Regions from separate parts of the Paenibacillus sp. NN59 genome, predicted to be linked through region 2. Evidence: riboswitches for the same ligand, from Rfam matches in the RefSeq annotation. Region 2 holds a riboswitch; each other region holds the start of a gene.
What was found. Region 2 has a riboswitch for thiamine pyrophosphate ahead of ACT89M_RS16580 (thiamine phosphate synthase). Riboswitches for the same ligand answer to the same signal wherever they lie in the genome.

Region 1 (5,467 bases), 2.8 Mb from region 2:
GCAGCGGGGGTGCTATGGGGAATGACCGCTGGATATGCACGTCGGATGGTGCCAGAGTCATTAAAAGGAAAAGCTATAGCCGTTGCTATGGCAGGTACACCTTTGGCATTAGCGCTTGGTGTTCCGATCGGTACTTTTTTTGGAACGTATGTAAGCTGGCGTTTAATCTTTGGAACGATATCTATATTGACGCTCGCGCTTATTGTATGGGTGTTCTGGAAAGTTCCAGATTATGAAGGCGAGGTCAAGCAGAATCAACTCTCACTGCATAAAATCCTGTTTCTTCCTGGAATAAGGCCTATTTTATTTGTGGTGCTTGCCTGGGTGTTAGCCCATAATATTTTGTATACTTACATTTCTCCTTTTCTGGAAAATACAGCACTGGCCCATAGAGTTGATCTGATTTTACTCCTATTTGGCGTAACTTCAGTGGTGGGTATTTGGATTATTGGACTGCTGATTGATCGCTACTTAAGGATACTGGTGCTATTAAGTGTTGCGATATTTGCTTTTGCCTCAGCGGCGATGGCAATCTGGAGCAATCAGCCGGCTGTTATCATTATAGGGGTGATTGCATGGGGATTGACCTTTGGCGGAGCGGCAACGTTACTCCAAACAGCTATTGCACATGCAGGAGGCCGCAGTGCCGATATCGCCCAATCGATGTTGGTAACGGCATGGAATCTAGGGATCGGTGCGGGAGGTATGGTTGGTGCTATCCTGCTTCATTGGAGCGGAGCTAGATTCCTGCCGGGTTCCTTGGTGATATTGTTGTTTATCGCTCTTCTCATCACGTTGTGCTCTAAAAAACACGGATTTCCTAGTTCACCTTGAAATGGTGATATCTAAAATAGAAAAGATGAATGGTTAGGATTCCTTTGAGATCAGGAACTGGGGTTCATCAATTAGGTTTTTGGATGCAATAGGCGAGGACATTGCGATAAGTGTAGTATAGATTCCGTATTTGTCACATTGATTTCCGAATGCCTCTAAGTCTGCAATAGAATCTGTCATGACTTTCAATAAATAATTGTGTTCTCCACTGACGCGATAACATTCTACAACTTCGGGCGACATACGGCAGAAATCAAGGAAAGCAGTGCATTCTCTAGTCTGAAATAGTAGATAGGATGTACTTTGTTTTCCTAATTTTTGCGGATTAATGATGGTGCGGTACCCTTCAATAACACCACTTTCCTCCAGTCGTTTTACACGTTCCGTGACGGCTGGCTGTGAAAGTCCCACCAATTTTCCTAATTCGGTCATGGACAATCTGGCTTGGTTTTCCATATGAAACAGGATGTTTCTATCGATCTGATCCATAAACTCACTTCCTTTTATTCTATAGGTGATTTTTCGGAGATGTTTTTATATTCATAGTAATTAAAAGATAATGGTTTGTAAATGTGAAGCTTTATAGTAGAAATGATTTATATATTAAATATGTTTGGATGGAAGGGAGGGGATAAGATCGATATGCGTGATGCAAGGTGGGAAGAAGGTGAGAAAGGCGAAAGGATTTAAAGGATGCAGAAGGAGGTATGGGGCGCTACAGGATGACCAGTTTGCGGAAGGATAAGGATAAAAGATGTATAGGTTGCAGAACGAGGCAAAGGAGGCGAAGAATAAAACAAGAATGCAGAGGCTGAAGACCGAGTGGCTGCAACCTTTGCATAATGGGGCAGGGAGCATGGCTATGCCTGCTCCCTGCGGGTGATCGCAGCGAGCTGTGCAGTCGCTGCGTGCACATCGGCCGCGCCCGCGATGGCGGAGATGACGGCTACGCCGTCGGCTCCAGCCGCCATCACGGCGGCCGCGGTATCGGGCGTAATGCCGCCGATACCGACCACCGGAACTGCGATGCCTGCGGCGCGCAGTTCCGCAACCCCGGCGGGGCCCAGCACAGCGTGGGCATCCGCTTTGGAGCGCGTCGGGTACATCGGCCCGACGCCAAGATAGTCTGCGCCCGCCTGCACGGCACGGCGGGCTTCAAGGGCGGAGTGGGCGGATACGCCAAGCATCCGCCCTTCTCCGATGCGGGCGCGTGCCAGCACCGCGTCCGCATCGTCCTGGCCGACGTGCACACCGTCGGCCTCCACCGCCACAGCCAGCTCCACATCATCGTTCACGATGAACGGTATCCCGTGCTGGCTGCACACCTCACGAAGCCGCAGCGCAAGTGTTATGCGGGCTTCGCCTGCCAGTGCACCAGTTCCCTTCTCGCGGAACTGGAACAGCGTGATGCCGCCAGTGATCGCCTGGCGGAGCACCTCCACCGGGTCTCGCGTCGTATTGACGCTACCCATCACCAAATACAACTGCAGCGCGCGGCGCACCGCTTCCGCATCCCATCTACGCATCAGCGTTCACCCCGCTGTCTGCGCTGGTACGCAAAGTGATTCGTTGGCCCGTGCCCGGTCCCGAATCCCAGCTCATCTTCAATGGCTGCCTGAATGAATGCTCGCGCGGTCGTAACGGCAGCCAGAATAGGGGCACCCTTCGCCAGTTCCGCCGTAATGGCAGCAGAGAACGTGCAGCCGGTTCCATGGGTATGGCGTGTCATAACACGAAGGTTCTCCAAATAATGAAAGGAATGCCCGTCATACAGGACATCGATAACCGTACCGCTTCCCGTATCATGTCCTCCTTTAATCAAGGCATATGTTGAACCCATCTGCACCAATTGCTTTGCGGCTTCCTCGCGCTCACTCAGGTTCCGAATCGAACTCCCGATAAGTAGTTCGGCTTCGGGAATGTTAGGTGTGATAACCAAAGCAAGAGGCAGCAGATCTTCCACAAGTGCTTGCACAGCCTCCTGCTGGAGCAGAGGTGCACCTCCTTTGGCAACCATCACGGGATCAATAACCAGATTTGACCAGTCGTATTGCTGACATTTTGCCGCAACAAGACGAATAATCTCGGCACTATACAGCATACCTGTCTTGATGGCACGCGGCTGAAAGTCGACTCCCGTTGAATCAAGTTGCTGGGCAATGCCGTCGTAATCAATCGGAAACACGCCTTGAACCCCTGTAGTGTTCTGAGCGGCGATTGCAGTAATGACCGTCATGCCGTATACACCAAGTTCTTGAAAGGTTTTGAGATCTGCCTGAATTCCTGCACCGCCGCCGTTATCAGACCCGGCAATCGTTAACGCTTGAGCAATATTCATCACACACCTCCACGAATCTGACGGATTTGTGCATGCTCGGAGAACAGCGAAGGTGTAATCTGCGCCAGTTGATTTAACAATTCAATCTGGAAGCTGCCTGGCCCCTGATGAGCCGTTCGTGCTGCAGCCTGTTCAGCGGCTACACCGTAGGTTGAGACAGCTTCCACCACACTGTTCAGCATGTCGCGCCCCGGCTCGGCAATCGCTGCAAAAGCACCAATGACTGAGCTTAGCAGACAGCCTGCCCCGGTAACTTGGGTGAGCAATGCATGTCCGTTGCTTGTGAGGAAAGTATGATATCCGTCTGTAATAATGTCGTACTGGCCCGTAATAACGACAATACAGTCAAGTTGTTGCGCGGCCTTCTCCGCAATGCTAATCCGATCACCCTCGCCAACCCCAGCGTCCACACCTTTGATATTCCATGGCACACCAATGACATGGGCCACTTCGGCGACATTGCCTCTTAATACGGTAAGACGAAGCTCACGAACCAGCATTTGTACCGTATCGGTGCGATATGTCGTGGCTCCTGCACCAACAGGATCAAGGACAACAGGCACATGATGTGCATTGGCTGATTGTCCGGCTAGACGTATCGCTTGAACGACCTTTTCATCCAATGTGCCGATGTTCAGAACCACCGCGCCAGCCATTCGAGCGACGTCAGCGACTTCTTCATGAGCATAGGCCATAAACGGAGAGGCTCCGAGGGCAAGCAGACCATTTGCGGTAAAAGGGGCAACCACAAGGTTGGTAATATTATGAACCAAAGGATTGAGTGAACGTACACGTTCAAGATAAGACATCCAAATGACCTCCTTATTTTCAAATGATGGATATGGTTATGAGCGAGACGACTTGCTGAAATACAAAAAAGCCCCGTCCATTTCCGGAGAAATGAACGGAGCTATACGTTTGAACTGAAGTTGATCCCCATCTAGGATAGAGATCCCCTACTGCCAATAAAAGCCGCTCCACTTCCCTCCGCTGGTATAATCCAGATCAGGTTCAAAGGGTCCGAATCGTCGTATTCGTCTCAGCCGCAAGGCTCCCCCAGTGCAAATGTACAAGATATGCAGTTATGTACTCAGCATATATCCATCTTGACTTAATGTAAATAGGGCGAGGATTTAAGCCTTGAAATGGGGATGAAAAATACACTGGACTTTGTTACTGATCCGCTATTCTGATTTACCTTAGCTCGTGAACCCGATATAATGGGGATTGGCTCATATGGCCGTACTACGAATGAGGGCAGGACCGTTGTTCCTCCCGGCAGAATGGGGACCCTGAGTTGAAAACGTTCAAGAAAGTATATATTGAAATTACGAGCATCTGTAATCTGGCATGCAGCTTTTGTCCACAAACGAAGCGAGCCAAAGGATTCATCGACCCTGAAGTCTTTAATAATATATTGGATCAGATCAAACCACACACAAAACATATTTACCTGCACGTCAAAGGGGAACCGCTGCTTCATCCCAAAATTGACCTGTTGCTGGATATGGCTCATGCCAAGGGATTTAAAGTGAACATTACGACCAACGGTACGCTACTGCCAAAGACACAGCATAAATTATTGGGCAAACCTGCACTGAGACAGATGAATTTCTCGCTGCACAGCTTTGACGGTCATGAAGGTTCTACGGATCGTGACGGATACTTGCATAACATCTTGTCTTTTGTTCGTGAAGCGGTGAAACATAACGTCATTGTCTCGTTCCGACTATGGAATCTGACTCAGGATAACTTCACCAATGCTCAGATGAATCGCAATCGGGAGACGCTTGAGGTGCTGGAAAAGGAATTCAATCTGGACTTCCGTATTGAAGAAAAGGTGGTTGCGGGTAGTGGCGTGAAAATTGCACCCAACGTATACCTGAATCAGGACCATGAATTCCAATGGCCAAGCCTCGATGCACCTGAAGATGACGGCAAAGGTTTTTGTCATGCATTACGCAGTCAGGCAGCTGTGCTGGTTGATGGAACCGTGGTTCCATGCTGTTTGGACGGAGAAGGTGTCATCAACCTTGGAAACATCCATGAAAAGTCTTTTTCCGATATTGTGGACGGAGAGCGTGCGAACAATCTGGTATACGGTTTTTCCAAAAGGGAAGCTGTAGAAGAACTTTGCCGCAAGTGCGGATACCGGCAGCGCTTTGGAGCAGGAGCCTAAAATCATACGACAGATAACTCAAGTGTGTTATTCGGTAATATTCCGAGTAGCACATTTTTTTATTTATTATTAGGAAAGAATAGGCACCATTTGATTCATGATTTCAACTATTATGT
Region 2 (5,467 bases):
CGTAACCCTGCATCTACAATAACAGGCACTGCCGCTTGCTCTATGATGATTTCGAGATTATAAGGGTTAATGAGCCCTCTACCTGCTCCAATTGGCGAAGCTCCAGGCATGACTGCATGTACACCAAGCAATTGAAGCCGTTTAGCTAAAATAACGTCGTCCGAAATATAGGGCAACACGGTGAATCCCTTTTCGAGTAAAATGCTACAAGCCTTGTACGTTTCAAGCGGATCAGGGAGTAACGTTACTCCGTCTCCGATAACTTCGACTTTTATCATATCACAAAGCCCCGAAGCTCGCGCAAGCTCAGCGATCCTTACGGCTTCTTCCGCAGTCGAAGCACCCGCCGTATTGGGTAGCAATGTGTATTTGCTCAGATCCAGCGTATCCAGAAAGTGTTGCTTGCCCGTCTCCTCTAGATTCAGACGACGTACAGCAAAGGTCAGCACCTGGGTACCTGAAGCTTCCACAGCCTGACTCTGTACTTCCATATCGCTGAACTTGCCTGTTCCAAGCAACAACCTTGACTCAAACGAGTATTTACCAATCGTTAACATCTTTCAACCTCCTAGGTTTTAGCAAGTATCAACTACCAACTACTCAATCAACAAGATTCAACGACGCCTGTGAATCACTTTGCTTAGCCGCCTCCGACAAAATGAACAATCTCAATCCGATCTCCTTCTCTTAGCGTTGTTGTTCCATGGTGATCTTTGGTCAAAATATTGCGATTCAACTCAACCACCACGGTTTTCACTTGTAAGTTAAATGATTGCAGTAATTTGTCCACACGATTTAACCCGTCTTCAACCTCCATCTTTTGGCCGTTCACGATAATGTTCACGACATAACCCCCTTTCTGTTCAATCGTTCAGGCGAAAATGCTTCGATCCCGATCTCTTCGGCACTCTTGCCCTCTACCATGTCTGCGATCCAGCGACCTGTTATTGCACTAAGCAATATCCCATTACGAAAATGTCCATACGCTGCATACAAGCCTGAAATCCCTACACATTTGCCTATATACGGCAGCCCATCAGGGGTGGAAGGCCTTATACCTGCCCATGCCCGCACAAAGTCCGCCTCCTTGATTCCCGGAACCCAATAACTTGCCGCTCCAAGCAATCGTTGCATACTATTTGCCGATACGCTGTGATCTTTTCTTCCTGGCAAACTGGTTGCGCCGATCCATACCTCTCCGTTTGCTTTCGGAACGATATAGACATCTTCTGCATATACCGTGCGATCGGGTCTGCCTCCAGCCTGATCTGTAGTAAACCGAACGGCCAACATTTCACCTTTCACCGGACTTGAAGGCAAAACGATCCCCACTTGATGCATGAGTTGCTCCCCGTGTAAACCAGCAGCTATGATGATATGTTTGCAACACATCTCTCCCTTAGCCGTTTTAATCCCTTGAACACCATGCTTATCTACGATCAGCCGAACATCTTGAACTCCTTCCAAAATGCGGGCACCCATCATTTCAGCTGAGATCGCATAAGCTCTTGTCAATGACACGGGCAACACTTCGCTCTCCAATGATCGGTAATAAGCACCGTACGTATCCCGATTCAACCATAACGCTTCTCGTTGCACTGTGCTTCGATCCCACCAAAGTTGTTGCACCCCCGAAGTGGTATTTCGTTTATCCTTGTATTTACTTAGATCACCGTATGAACGAAACGGTGTGATAAATCCGTTGCGCCTTAAGCCAAGATCCATACCTGTTAAAGCGGATATTTGCTCTTTGTGCTTATGAAGTAATTCCCTACTGTCATATGCGGCTTGTGCCATGAGTGGATGAGCAAAATCCTCACTATCTGCTGCCAGCATGCCGGCAGCTGCACATGAAGCTCCGCTAGCAATCTCCGACTGCTCAACAAGCAGTACTTCCTGACCTCGGGATGCCAGTTCAAAAGCAATCGCACAGCCTATGACTCCACCGCCCACAATGATTGTTTCTGCATGAAAGGTTTCTGGTTTCTTAGTTAAAGTTTCGGATAGCGGTAGCCGCTTAAACTTATCTTGTTCACACGATGAGTCGATCACTTCCTCGGGTTGACTCGGTCCTCTCTGTACCATTTTGTCATCTCCTTGTTTGAACAACATTCCGATCTTATTAGGTTGGCGTCATTTCCAACTTTTTGATCGAGAAACATTCACTTCACCGCTTCCACAGCCTGTTTAAGAAGCGCAACAGCATGAGCAGGGTTTGCATGTTTTAACACACTTGAGATCACAGCAGCACCCCTGGCTCCCGCAGACCTGACGGCCCGAATGTTATCCGGCTGAATCCCCCCAATTGCAATAACAGGCACCTTGACACTGGAGCACACTTCCGATAACGCATCTAATCCCCTCGCTACAGAATCCGGTTTGCTTGCACTTGCGTACACATGCCCGAAAAAAAGGTAATCCGCGCCATACTCTTCGGCAATTCTCGCTTCATGCAACGAATGCACCGATATCCCCAACCGGAGCCTCAAATCATGCTTGTTCTCCGGCTTTACCATTACTTTTGCCCTTTCCAGCATATCTTGGCTCCAATGTACCCCTTGATAAAAATAGCCTGACGAATATAGGTTCGCACCGTTGATTACAATGCGGGAAGCTGGAACACCCGCTTCTACCATCAATTTGGCCCAGTTAAAACATTCCTGTTGCGAGAGTTGCCTTTCCCGGATATGAATGTAATGCACATAAGGCCAAATATCTTTGGCTGCCTTCAACATGACTGACTGTTCCGCTTTATTCGTAGATATCACATGTAACTCAAAAAAGTCTTTCTCTAGTCCACAGGTTGGTACAGATTTATCTGTCCGCTTGTACCACTGGTCTGTTGAAGTTTTACCTGATTCATGAGCATCATAATCAAACATCAAGGTATGCAGTCTCGTTCTCGCTCCTTTCAGCTACAGGCTTGGAGAAGTAGTAATGACAAATATAAAACCAAAAAAGCCACTCCCGTAGGGGAGTGGCTGCGTATAAACAAAGGTTCAGTTCAATCACAAGCGTCTGACAAATACCTGTTAAACAGTTTGATAGTCAAATCTATAACTGTTTATTTTGATATTGAACCGCTTGGCATCACGATGTAATAAGATCCTGTTCTTACGTTAGAATCATTTACTATCGCTTTCGCTGAAACGCGCCACTTCCCTACGCTGGTATGATCCAGATCAGGTGCAAAGGGTCCGGAATCGCATTCTTCCATCTCAGCCGCATCGTGCGGCCCCCCTAGTGTTCATATGAAGTTGTAGCCTATATTACCACAACCGGTTTTTTTTGTCATCGTGCTTTTTCGGACCACTCTTCTACATCCCACGTTTTGGTGACCCAGCCTTCATAAAAATCCGGTTCGTGCGATACAAGCAAAACGGTTCCTTTATATTCCTTCAGTGCCCGCTGTAGCTCAGCCTTCGCCGTTACATCCAGATGGTTCGTCGGCTCATCAAACAAGACCCAGTTGCTCTCCCGCATCAACAGTTTGCACAAACGGACTTTGGCTTGCTCTCCCCCGCTCAGCATGTTAAGCGGACGCGTAATATGCTCATTTTTGAGCCCGCAACGTGCAAGATGTCCTCGCACCTCGTTCTGCGTTAGATGTGAAAACTCGTTCCATACATCATCGATCGGTGTAATATTCCCGGCTCGTACTTCCTGTTCAAAGTATGCCGTCTCCAAATAATCTCCAAGAAACGTTTTTCCGCTAATTGGCGCTATTTTACCCAAGATCGTTTTAAGCAGTGTTGATTTACCTACCCCGTTGCACCCCACAATCGCGATCTTTTCACCACGTTCAATCGTCATGGTCATCTTAGGTAGTAATGGATACGTATAACCGATCTCAAAATCAATACCTTCAAAAACGGTTTTGCTGCTTGCGCGGGCATCCTTGAACTTAAATGCTGGTTTTGCTGCTTCGTCTGGTCGATCAATTCGCTCGACCTTTCCAAGTTGTTTTTCCCGGCTTTTCGCTCGACCAGAGGTCGAAGCTCGAGCTTTGTTGCGTTGAATGAAATCTTCCTGCTTTTTGATGTATTCCTGTTGCTTCTCATAGGCATCAATATGCTGTGCTTTCTGCATATCTGCCATTTCAAGAAATTTCTCATAGTTGGCCGCATAACGCGTCAATTTAGCAAATTCCAGATGATAAATGACATTAACCACTTCATTCATGAACTCTGTATCATGGGAAATCAATAGAAAAGCATATGGGTAGTCTTTCAAATATCTAGTTAGCCACTCAATATGCTCTACATCCAGATAATTTGTCGGCTCATCCAACAAAAGGGCAGTGGGTTTCTCCAACAACAATTTTGCAAGCAGGACTTTCGTACGTTGTCCACCACTGAGAGCCGCAACATCCCGATCAAGGCCAATTGCATTTAATCCCAAACCGTTTGCCATTTCTTCCACTTTCACATCAATCAGATAAAAATCGCCCTGTTCAAGCTGTTCCTGAATATCTCCCATTTCTTCAAGCAACTGCTCAAGTTTGTCTGGATCGGCATCAGCCATCTGATCCGTAATGGCCATCATTTGCTTCTCCAGTTCCAGTAGCGGCAAAAAAGCATCTTTAAGCACATCACGAATGGTCTTGCCCGGTGTTAACTTCGTATGTTGATCCAAATAGCCATATCGAACTTTTGGCGTCCATTCCACTTTACCGCTATCCTTAAGCAATTTTCCGGTGAGAATATTCATTAGGGTTGATTTTCCGGCACCATTAGCCCCAACCAGACCCACTCGTTCTCCAGCAAGCAGACGAAACGAAACATTTTTAAATAACGTACGGTCTCCAAAATTGTGACTGACGTTCTCTACTGACAATAAACTCATAAGATGAGACTGCTCCTATCTATATACATTACTTTTAGTTCACGTTCCAAAACCCTATTCTAGCACAGGTTCAGTCTTTTCTGAAAGTAATGACACTTGCGCGAAGCAATCATATTCGAAATAACCTCTGGCCGCTGCCTGTCTTGCAGTTGTAAACACCTCTTCAGCACGAAAACCGGGGTTACAGGTGGCAGGATAATGATATTTTATGCCTGTTTCGGGATCAATCCCGCCAATGATCGCTGTTTTTTTGACTAGCCGGCCTCCACCAATGGCATAATTGTTAATCTTCTGACCCCCTACAGCGATCCCCTGTATAAAAGCCATAATACCCGTATCATTGATCGAATTGTACCAATCTTCCTGCGAGACTAAAGGCATCGTGAATAGATAAGCGACACCATTTCTCCTGGCAAATTCATTATGTCGATTGATTACGTCTGCAAGCTCTTCCTGTATTCGGGTCACGATCCGGCTACGCCGCACCTGTTCAAAAGTTGTAGAGTCCTGAAACAATGGAATCGTGGAATTCGAGGCCAGCTCCTGCTGAAATCCTTCGATCCATTTCCCTGCACCAGCATCATAAGCATACACATAACCGTCAAGTGTGAAATTAATGCTA
Region 3 (5,467 bases), 3.3 Mb from region 2:
GATCTTTCCGTTCTCAATCACAGCCAGATTACTGGACACCGTCCATACAATATCGGATGTGACCTCCTCTTCCTTGCCATTAGCACGCGTAATGCTGACTTTCGGAAGCGTGCCTTCGTTTCCTTTTACAAACGTATACGCATTAGGTGAAGCCTTGATGCTTTTGATTTTATCCTGCACCTGAACAACCACCTGTGCTTTAACCCCGCTCACTTGAGCAACAATCGTAGCTTCGCCTGCAGCGATCGCTTTGACTTTACCTTTTGTGATTGTCACCACAGCAGTATTGCTAGTGGACCAGGTTACTCCCCCGGTAACATCCTGTTTATGGTCCGCGCCTTCCACCGTCGCCAGCACCTGATAGGATGTAGTCTCCCCCACATTCATCTTCTGCGGACTGCTACCTGAAATCTCAATTGAAATGACATCACCTGACGCTGCCCAAACTGACGTAGGCAATACAACCGTAAGTGCGATAATTAGAGCAAGCATACCTCGTAACGACCATTTGATTCGACTCTTGTCCATGTCCAGTCTCATTCTCCCATCATCCAACCGTTTAATTTATTTTTCGCCTAATATTTTACTATCTACTATACTTTATATCGGACATTGGATGGTTAAAGTTAAATGACAAAGTGCAATGAGAGCCATTTCCACTTCACCATCCACGAAGGTACGCTCAGAAGATGAGATGGTCTTACTGATGAGAATGGCCCGCAATCGTTTTGAAAAGGTGTTGCAATCCGGAGAAATCGAAATTATTAACGAGTTTGAATGGAAGCTACATTAAGAATACAGGTGAATCATGGAGCGTATACAAACACCAGAAATACAGAAAAAAATTCAATGGGTTGTTGATCATATGTTTGAATAAAGAGGAACCCGATGCGGGCTCCTCTTTATTTGCCTCTTTCATTTCATTAAGTTGAAACCACTGTATTTCTTCTATTCACCCTGCTCATGCTCTGGCAAATTCAAGCGTTCGGCCCCGCCCATATATGGACGCAAAGCTTCCGGAATATAAATGCTACCATCTGCCTGCTGATGGTTTTCCAGCAGTGGGATCAAAATGCGCGGTGAAGCTACGGCTGTATTGTTGAGCGTATGGCAGTAGACCAACTTGCCCTCCTCATCACGGCAGCGAATGTTCGAACGCCGAGCCTGAAAATCATGCAAATTCGACGACGAATGAGTTTCCCCATATGCTTCGCGGCTTGGCATCCATGTTTCGATGTCATACTGTTTGTACGTTTTCTGAGACATATCTCCCGTACATACCGCCACTACACGATAGGGCAATTCAAGCCGTTGCAGCAATTCCTCTGCATGTCCCGTAATCTCCTGTAACATCCGTTCCGATTCCGCCGCATCCGGCGCACACAGGATGACCTGTTCTACTTTGGCAAATTGGTGTACACGGTACAAGCCCCGTACATCCCGTCCTCCCGAGCCTACTTCACTACGGAAACATGTCGATATTGCGGCCAGCTTTACGGGCTCTTTCACATCAATCACTTCATCCGCATAATAAGAAACCAGCGGTACTTCCGATGTGCCGACCAGCCATTTGTTCTCTCCTTGCAATTCATATACCTGATCCCGGCCTGTCGGGAAAAATCCGGTGTTTACCAGTGTATCCTCCCTGACCATGAGTGGAACCTCCAGCGGGGTGAATCCCTGCTTCAGCAACAGGTCCAGTGCAAGTTGCTGTACCGCCCGGTGTAACAACAGACCTGCCCCCTTCAATACATAGCTTCGCGTTCCACCGATCTTCACGCCGCGCGGAATGTCGATCAGTTCGTGCATCTCTCCCAGCTCGACATGATCTCTGGCCTCGTAGTCAAACACAGGTAGCTCTCCCACTCGCCGTAGCTCTACATTATCTTCATCCGACAAGCCCACAGGCGTATCTGGCGACACGATATTAGGCACCAGCCATTGCAGTCTGGTCACTTCCTCCTGGATTACCGCCAGCTTGGCTTCCTCTTGCTCCAGCTGTTCATTCAATTGTTTAACCTGTGCCCGCATCTTCTCCGCTTGCTCACGCTCACCCGACTGCATAAGCTTCCCGATCTCAGCCGATAGTGTATTACGCTGACGACGCGCTTCTTCCGTTTGCTGCAAAAGTGCCTTGCGCTCGTCATCCCGCTGTAGTAACACAGCAATATCAACCTTGATCTTTTTCCCGTGTGCCGCCGCCTGAACCTCTTCTGCATGTGCCCGAACCCACTTCATGTCTAACATGATCACCGTCTCCTTTGGCTAAAAAAATACAAAGAGCGCCCTCATCCCTTGGGACGAGGAGCGCTCTGCTCGCGGTGCCACCCAACTTGCCAAATCAGTTCAAATCTCCTGATCAGCCTCTTGGTCCGCGATAACGGGCGGTTCCGGTTAACTTGGGATAGTTTCAATTCGCTCCCTGGCGAAAACGCCTCTGAGTTGGATTCTCTTCAACGGCATGATCCGATCTGTAATTGTGTTTCTCAGTATATACGAAGACAGAACAACATTGCAACTCATATATGCCCGTTTACGTATCTTTCCAAAGCTGGATCAAGTACAATTGAAATAACTTCTAAAACACCAAGGGGTGATTGCTTTATGAATATGGACCCAAACCATCTGAATTCATCCGAGGGCGAAGCCGCCAAACAAAGAGCAGATGAACTTGCCCGCCAAGCCCAGCGAGGTTCATGGTTGAGCGGAGTTTTCACTACGATCATTATTGCCGCTGTGGTTATTGGTATTTTGTTTTGGATCGCTTACGCTAGAACTTCTTAAACCACAGGATTGCCCAGGAAATACTTTTGTTATGATGGATAACGATACGATGATTTAAACCGACACAACGGCTACTGGTCCCTTGAACAACTTGCCAAATACATAACGCACTAGCGGCCCGAGTACAATCAACTGATAAGGCAATGCCAGACCGAAGTTACGTACAATCGTATGAAGATACGCATTGATTACGGAATCTCCTTCTAGCTGACCTGCAGTATAGGCTGTAATGATGCCATATAAAGACATGAGCAAAACCATGCCGATTACCATGAAAAAGGACATCGTAACTACACCTCTAATTTTACTCGACTTCGCAAATGAGAAGGAAAATGTGATTTTTCTCGCTATCGGTCCCACGATGAACGACTCCACCAAAAAGGCGATGGCAAAACAGATCACAAATTGGAGCAATAGCTGCAGCACGGACATCTGACTTAACATCCCCGTATGCCATAGATTGAAGGTCATCATCACTACGACCATTCCTGTACACATCATAAGTCCAAAAATCACTTGTTGTTTCTTGCGTACTGACAATACACTCATCCTTTCTGTAACTTGGATCATTATAGACAATCGGGCTACCCTCACATAAGTGAACATTCTGTGAAAATATTTTTAGTCCAACTTATGTAGACACAATCCTGTCACTGGCCTATAATTACACCTAGTAATGCCCGTAACTTCATAGTTTCCCAGGGGAGTCGGAATTGGCCGGCTGAGAGTGTATCCCATCAAGATACTAACCCTTAGACCTGATCTGGATCATGCCAGCGTAGGAATCGGAGTATATTGCAACGGCACAGCTATAAGCTGAACGCCACTCTCTCACGCCTGCACGCGTCCCAGATTACGGGGCGCTTTTTTTGTTTTCTTTTGACATGCAGAAACAGAAAAATGACGTTATTCGGATAACCCGCGAGTATAAATTCGTCGATTTATGCAAAGGGATTGGATATGAAGCCAAGGAGTACCCCCGTGCCATCCGGCCGGACATACCGAAGGAGAGAAACACGATGAAATGGCGTAAAACGATGGGAATGTTACTCATGTGTGTGCTACTCGTTACCGTAGCTGCATGTGGTGGCAAAGAAGCCGCTCCAACAGAGCAGCAAGGTGCGACAGGTTCGGACCAAACCAATCAGGGGAGCGGTACTGCACTGAAAGATGTAAAGGTCGTGCTCGACTGGACTCCAAATACGAATCATACCGGTCTGTATGCAGCGGTGGACCAAGGTTTTTATAAAGCAGCAGGTTTAAATGTGGAGATTGTACAGCCAGGAGCCGGCGGTGCGGATACGATGGTTGCCTCGGGTGAGGTACCGTTTGGCGTCAGTTATCAGGAAAGTGTAACTCAGGCGCGTACGCAGGACGTTCCTCTTGTGTCGATTGCCGCAGTTATTCAGCATAATACATCCGGTTTTGCCGCTCCAGTGGATCGTAAGATCAAATCACCCAAAGACTTTGAAGGTAAAACTTACGGCGGCTGGGGTTCCCCAGTGGAAGAAGCGGTGATGCAATCCATTATGGAGGGCGAAAGTGCTGACGTATCCAAAGTCAAAAAGATTAACATGGGCGATGCCGACTTCTTCACAGCTGTGAAACGGGACATCGACTTTGCGTGGATTTTCTATGCCTGGACAGGAATTGAGGCTGAATTACGCGGAGAACCGATTGACATGTTATATGTGAAGGATTATGCCAAAGCGCTGGATTACTACACCCCTGTACTCGTGACCAATGAACAGACGATTCAGAAAGACCCTGAACTGGTGAAGGCTTTCCTGAAGGCCACTTCTGAAGGATATCAATATGCGATTGATCACCCTGAAGAAGCAGCGAACATTTTGATCAAAGCTGTTCCCGACCTGGACAAAGAATTAGTACTCGCAAGCCAAAAGTGGCTCAGCCCGAAATACAAAGATGATGCCCCGCGCTGGGGTGAACAAAAGGAAGACGTATGGAAGAACTACACCGACTGGATGTTCAGCAAGAAACTGCTGGATAAAGAGATTGATGTAACGAAAGCATACACCAATGAATTTTTACCACAGTAATATTAAATCTAACTGTAACCATGAACTTTGATATTTACACGTTTTGAACGAAGAGGGCAGAAAAAAATTGAAGAAGTCAACGCTTATAAGGTTTTCTAAGGAAAACCACCTCATAAGCGCGCTTTCTCTTGAATTTTTTCCACAGCTTAATGGATAAGTTGAATTTTTTGTACACAAGAAACGGAGAGTACAGAAAAAACCTGAAAAAGCGGATTTTCCCCTTTGGAAAAGGGAATCAAAAAATCTGGGGATAACAGCGATTGGAAGGTTATTCTGTCATCGGAGTGTTACAGTGTACAACGACCATATCTACTTATCCATCCACACCCGAAAGGAGCATTAATCTCTCATGGCAAGTACATTACTCAGTATTCAGGTTATTCCCAAAACACCGAACGGCGAGAACTCATATCCATACGTAGACCGTGCCATTGAAGTCATTCAGCAATCCGGCCTGAAATATCAGGTCAATGCGCTAGATACCACCATGGAAGGCGAACTGGATGAACTGCTGGAGGTTGTTCGCAAAATGCACGAGGTACTTGTGGAAGCTGGTAGTCCAAGCATCATCTCCCAGATCAAAATCGCACATAGCCCGGACGGATTCAGCATGGATACACTGA
Region 4 (5,467 bases), 3.0 Mb from region 2:
AAAGAGATATCTTTCAGTCTTTGACTGGAGATATCTCTTTTTATATTTGCTGGAACCAGATTACCTTAGTAAGGCGGCCATAGGAGCTTGCGCGCGGTTTCGTACCGTTCAGCGACAGCGGGCCAGTAGATGACATTCCACCAGTCTTCAATGTACTTTTTGCGTTCGTTTTGATGCTTGAGATAGTAGGCATGTTCCCATACATCTAGTGGCAGGAGTGGAACGATATCCGATTGGGACAGATTTTGATGTTTTTCAGCCTGCAAAATTTCCAAACGATGTGCTCGCGGACTCCAGACCAGCATTGCCCAGCCGCTACCTTCCACCTTGTTAGCTGCCTCGGTAAATTGATTTTTGAATGCTTCATAGCTGCCAAAATCACGTTTGATCTGCTCTGCAAGCATTCCGGTAGGCTTGCCGCCGCCTGCTGGGTTCATAATGGTCCAGAAGATGGTATGCAGATAATGTCCTGCTCCATTAAAAGCTAGCTCTCGTTCCCAATGTTTGATGAGCTCAAAATTATTCTTTTTCCGGGATTCGGCGAGTTTCTTCTCCGCAACGTTCAAACCGTCCACATAGGACTGATGGTGCTTGTCATGATGAATGCGCATTGTCAGCTCGTCAATGTGCGGTTCCAGCGCATTATACGCGTAAGGGAGGGGAGGTAACGTGTGTCCGCCAATAGGAACCGGCTTTTCTCTTACCGGGGCAGATGCAGGCAGCGTTTCCGCAGGAGACGTCCCAGCCGTTGATGGTTGGAGTGACGACGATTGTACCTGTGCAGATGCGGCAAGGGAACCATTGGCATTGGTTTGCCCGGCTAAAGATGCTTGTGACTCCGCTGCTTCTAGACGTGTGTCTTGGGCGACTTTGGAGTTAATGTTGTGTAGTGCATTCTCTAGCAACATCGATGAGGGTGGTTCTGTTTCACGCAGAATGCCGGGCTGGCTCAGGGTTTCTAATACCCCCAGGAAATACTCCGATTCGCGGATGATATGCAAGATGAAGGTTTGAGCAAGTGGGACCGCACGCACCGCTGCACTTTGCTCCAGCATAATATAAAGCTGCTTGATAAACTCTTTGGACTGATGTTTTGCTGTCTGGACGAGTTGATCGATACTTCGCATGATATAGGGGGCAGGCGGCTGGGTTGCAGGCAACAGCTGTTTTATCAACTGATTCGCCACTCGCTCACTGTACGCAAAGGCTGATTCCCATTCTTCCAGAAGTTTAACGTAGGAGGGCTCAAGGTCAGGAACCAGTGTGCGAATGATGAGCGTATGTTCTTTCTCTTGCTCTTTCCAGAAACGGATTTCTTCCAGCGTCCGTAGAGGAAGCAGATGACCGTATCCATCGCAGTTCATATGCGTTATACCTCCAATCTTTCAGATTATTTTTCGAACCCGCTCTTCGTCCAATTACCTTTGCTCTGTCTCAACAGTGTATTCTTGGGACGCATTGTCCTATGTGTATAAAAAAAGAGCCCCGGAGGGCTCTAAACACATCGAAATGCTGTATATCATTTTAATATTACTGCCGGTTTTGTTGCACATCCTCACTGCTTGTTTTCGTCACATGACTAAGGAAAATCGAAACACGGCGTAGATATTCCTTCGGATGCTCCCGGAAGATCAGTTCATGATGCGCGCCTTGTACAATCCATTCTTCTGAATAAGGATTCGTCTGATTAGCGGCAAGTTGTTCGGCAATCGGATAAGGGGCCTTCTCATCTTCTGTACCATGAATAAAGAAGATTGGGAACGGATAGTCCTTTTTCTTCACTTCCTGATACGGGATTTGCTGCAAGCCGGTACCGTTCAAGATCGGGAAGAGCAACTTCATAATCTCGAGCGTAGGCTGACGCGGCAGATTGATCTGATTATGAATGTTGTGGTACAGCGTATCCGGCTCCAGCAGGAATGTACTGTCCAGAATCATGGCATCCACTTCTTTGGTTAGCAGTCCGGTTTGCAGAGCCGTGCCTGCTCCCATGGAAAATCCCCAGACGACCAGCTCCTGTGCTCCGCGCTGTTTAGCAAACTGAATAGCTCCCAGCAATTGCTGAGACTCAGCTTTACCACCTGTTGCTACCGCTCGGTTGACCTGAGAGGCAAAGCCGTAATCGAACATCACCACATTAAACCCGAGCTGGTGCGCGTAATGGGCGAGGTCATACATAGGCACCCAGGTTTCCTCCCGATTGGCTCCATAACCGTGGCTGAAGATGATGGTTTTGCCCGTATCGGTATTCGCAGGGATATACCAGCCTTGCATGGTTCTGCTACCGTCGGCCGCAGGGAATGTAATGTCCTCATATTTCATGTTTTTGGCCTGCATCGGGTTCGAAAACACCGGTGCGACCGTAGGGTTGGAGAGCACCCAAGCAATATAACCGTGTAAGGCAATAAAACAAAACAACAGAAAAAATACAACGGAGAGCAGCAACGCTACGACAATATGTTTGAACCGAATCAGCCTCGGTGACAACGAAGAGGGCAGATCGGACACTTTGGTATGCAGCGGGGCTTCGCTCTGGGATGTCGGATACATGCACGCCCCTCCTTTGAGTTTCGGTTGAGGATTAATATGGACAAGATCATAACGATATGAAAAATAGCATATAGGTACTTTTTAGCACGTATTCATGACGATGGCATCCTAATGCTAAAGTCACGCTTTTGATATTTTATCTGAATTGGTTTCTATCTTTATCGTATGTCCCGATATAGTCAAAGTCAATTGATTGGAGGTATTTGTTACGCAATTGTTATATAGTTCTTAAGATGTAGAGGTAACAATTCCATAGTGTGTAAATTACAGGAGATTACGATGTGCCAATTGGATATCCTTGTTCATTTTTTTGTTTTCAGATCATCTTCAAAACGGTTCTTTTTGGTTTACAGATGAGACCGTTTCTCATATAATTTATGTAACCAAGTTTCATGTGATGAAACATGAGGAGGGCATCATGCCATGGAAGACCGCAAGTTAACCGTCCGGGCTGTAGAACGGGCGCTGGATATATTATTATGTTTTACCACGCGCAGTGATCTTGGACTCACTGAAATTGCTAGTCAGATCGGTTTACACAAAAGCACGGTACATCGATTGATGGCTACACTGGAGGATCGGGGGTTCGTAATACGTGATGCGGCAACCGAGAAGTATCGGCTAGGTATTCGAATCTGGGAGCTGTCAGCGCATATGTCACGTAGTGACGATCCTGCAATTTTGCTGTTACCTGCAATGGAGAGGCTGCGTGATCGCTTGGGCGAAACCGTAAGTCTCTACCTTCGTGATGGCGGTGAACGGATTCGGATTCAGGCTGTGCAGAGTGATCAGGCGATTCGGCGGGTTGCACCTGTAGGGGTCAGACTGCCGCTTTCCGTAGGAGCCTCCAGCAAAGTATTAATGGCTTTTGCCGCTGATGAGGATCGGGAGGAACTGATGAACGGCCCGGAATGGCCAGTATTTATCGATCCGGCCGTCTATCTGGCACAGATGGAAGACATTCGAGTGAGTGGCTACGCAACCAGCTATGAGGAACGCGAGCCGGGAGCTGCCGCTGTGTCTGTGCCAATTATGGATCGCAGAGGCAACATTGCAGCAGCGCTTTCCGTGTCTGGACCTGTTAGCAGGCTCTCGCAAGAGACATTACATGAGTACGCGCCTGTGTTGAAAGAAGCAGCTGTACAAATGGGACTTATGTTGCCATAGGGGAAGGCTCTTGCATGAAGTTTTGCTCGAAGGGAATTTCCTCTCTGGAATATTAAGGTTGAATTTAAGCCCAGATTACGCTACTCTGTAATGGACGACCCAGCGGGGTCGGTTGAATGTCATATTTTAAGTTGAACAGCGGCTTGATTGTCGCAATACGTTTACGTTACTGGGGGAGTCCGAATTGTCCGGACTGAGACGGGATCGCATGAGATCCCGGACCCTTTGCACCTGATCTGGATCATACCAGCGTAGGGAAGTAATCGGCCATATGACCACAGACACCACAGACGTTAACCCGGGATCCATGCTGTATTGCAGCAGGTGGCCCTTGTTGCGTGTATGGTGATGGACATTAGTCGGTTCCTTCGGAACCGGCTTTTTTTATTTACAGCGGCAAGCAGAGATTCAGTTGTTGTGTTTCACCTTGGAAGTGACAGCACAATAATTGCGGCATATATGCCTAGACTTCTAAGAGAAGTGATCTCGTGTTTCGTGCTCATGCTGATTGTGCATAAAAGTTGTCTTTTGGATCATTCTAGCTGCTTATGCAGGGTCAATCCTGCTGTGCTTCTGTGCTCTGCTTTTTCCAGACAGGTGTGGTAAGTCAAAGCTGTCACATTGGTGGACGATATGGGCAAATGAAGATCACAGAGGAGGAAACAGGAGACATGAATACAGGTAACCAAACGGGGCAACAGACGGGAATAGAGGAAACAGGGCGCGATGGTCATCCGGTGGAAAAGAAAACCGGAGCGGCTGGAGGGGTACAACCCTTCCCGGGCAGCCGCAAAGTCTACATTCAGGGCTCACGACCGGACATTGCTGTACCGGAGCGTGAAATTGCCCTTCATGATACGAATACTCCCCAAGGAGTGGAGCATAATGAGCCGCTGCGTGTCTACGATACGAGCGGCCCGATGACCGATCCCGAATTCCAGATGGATATTCGGAAGGGATTACCTGCGCTCCGAAATCACTGGATTATGGAGCGCGGTGACGTTGAAGCATATGAGGGCCGCGCAGTGAAGCCGGAGGATAACGGATTGAAGGCGGGAGGACGGAGAGCCGGGGCAGAGGAGTACCCGGGATTCCGCGGTCAACCGCTACGTGCTCAGGCTGGACGCTCTGTCACACAGATGCATTATGCAAGGCAGGGCTTGATTACGCCCGAGATGGAGTACGCCGCTATTCGTGAAGGCGTAGAGCCTGAATTCGTGCGGCAGGAGCTGGCGAGCGGCCGGGCTATTCTTCCATCCAACATCAATCACCCGGAGAGTGAGCCGATGCTGATTGGGCGTCATTTTCACGTGAAGATCAACGCCAACATAGGTAATTCCGCTGTATCTTCCTCTATCGAGGAGGAGGTGGAGAAGATGACCTGGGCTGTTCGCTGGGGATCGGATACGGTAATGGATCTCTCCACAGGCAAAGACATTCATACCACACGGGAATGGATCATCCGTAACTCCCCAGTGCCGATTGGTACGGTGCCGCTCTATCAGGCACTGGAGAAGGTAAATGGCGAGGCGGAGGCCCTCACTTGGGAGTTGTACCGGGATACGCTGATTGAACAGGCGGAGCAGGGCGTGGACTATTTTACAATTCATGCGGGTGTGTTGCTCCGATATATTCCGATGACAGCGAAACGGATGACGGGAATAGTGTCTAGAGGCGGGTCAATTATGGCGGCGTGGTGCCTGGCACATCATCAGGAGAACTTTTTGTACACCCATTTTGAAGAAATCTG

Region 1: linked by a shared signal. The riboswitch ahead of thiM (hydroxyethylthiazole kinase) and the one ahead of ACT89M_RS16580 (thiamine phosphate synthase) in region 2 are both predicted to bind thiamine pyrophosphate.
Region 3: linked by a shared signal. The riboswitch ahead of ACT89M_RS02380 (ABC transporter substrate-binding protein) and the one ahead of ACT89M_RS16580 (thiamine phosphate synthase) in region 2 are both predicted to bind thiamine pyrophosphate.
Region 4: linked by a shared signal. The riboswitch ahead of thiC (phosphomethylpyrimidine synthase ThiC) and the one ahead of ACT89M_RS16580 (thiamine phosphate synthase) in region 2 are both predicted to bind thiamine pyrophosphate.

Annotation. Positions count from the first base shown of each region.
Region 1 is NZ_CP199678.1:1,011,564-1,017,030, forward strand. Features, by position in the region: gene ACT89M_RS04460 (MFS transporter) at 1-834, shown strand, start outside; gene ACT89M_RS04465 (Lrp/AsnC family transcriptional regulator) at 868-1,323, opposite strand; gene thiE (thiamine phosphate synthase) at 1,695-2,360, opposite strand; gene thiD (bifunctional hydroxymethylpyrimidine kinase/phosphomethylpyrimidine kinase) at 2,360-3,172, opposite strand; gene thiM (hydroxyethylthiazole kinase) at 3,172-3,981, opposite strand; TPP riboswitch at 4,138-4,240, opposite strand; gene ACT89M_RS04485 (radical SAM/SPASM domain-containing protein) at 4,470-5,351, shown strand.
Region 2 is NZ_CP199678.1:3,771,608-3,777,074, forward strand. Features, by position in the region: gene ACT89M_RS16565 (thiazole synthase) at 1-557, opposite strand, end outside; gene thiS (sulfur carrier protein ThiS) at 641-844, opposite strand; gene thiO (glycine oxidase ThiO) at 841-2,085, opposite strand; gene ACT89M_RS16580 (thiamine phosphate synthase) at 2,163-2,882, opposite strand; TPP riboswitch at 3,143-3,252, opposite strand; gene ACT89M_RS16585 (ABC-F family ATP-binding cassette domain-containing protein) at 3,292-4,845, opposite strand; gene ACT89M_RS16590 (hypothetical protein) at 4,900-5,467, opposite strand, start outside.
Region 3 is NZ_CP199678.1:514,661-520,127, reverse strand. Features, by position in the region: gene ACT89M_RS02405 (Ig-like domain-containing protein) at 1-528, opposite strand, end outside; gene ACT89M_RS02400 (hypothetical protein) at 644-793, shown strand; gene serS (serine--tRNA ligase) at 949-2,247, opposite strand; gene ACT89M_RS02390 (hypothetical protein) at 2,605-2,784, shown strand; gene ACT89M_RS02385 (DUF2798 domain-containing protein) at 2,839-3,333, opposite strand; TPP riboswitch at 3,475-3,587, shown strand; gene ACT89M_RS02380 (ABC transporter substrate-binding protein) at 3,804-4,844, shown strand; gene ACT89M_RS02375 (MTH1187 family thiamine-binding protein) at 5,194-5,467, shown strand, end outside.
Region 4 is NZ_CP199678.1:729,898-735,364, forward strand. Features, by position in the region: gene ACT89M_RS03360 (Fe-Mn family superoxide dismutase) at 66-1,364, opposite strand; gene ACT89M_RS03365 (alpha/beta hydrolase) at 1,531-2,550, opposite strand; gene ACT89M_RS03370 (IclR family transcriptional regulator) at 2,974-3,717, shown strand; TPP riboswitch at 3,879-3,992, shown strand; gene thiC (phosphomethylpyrimidine synthase ThiC) at 4,389-5,467, shown strand, end outside.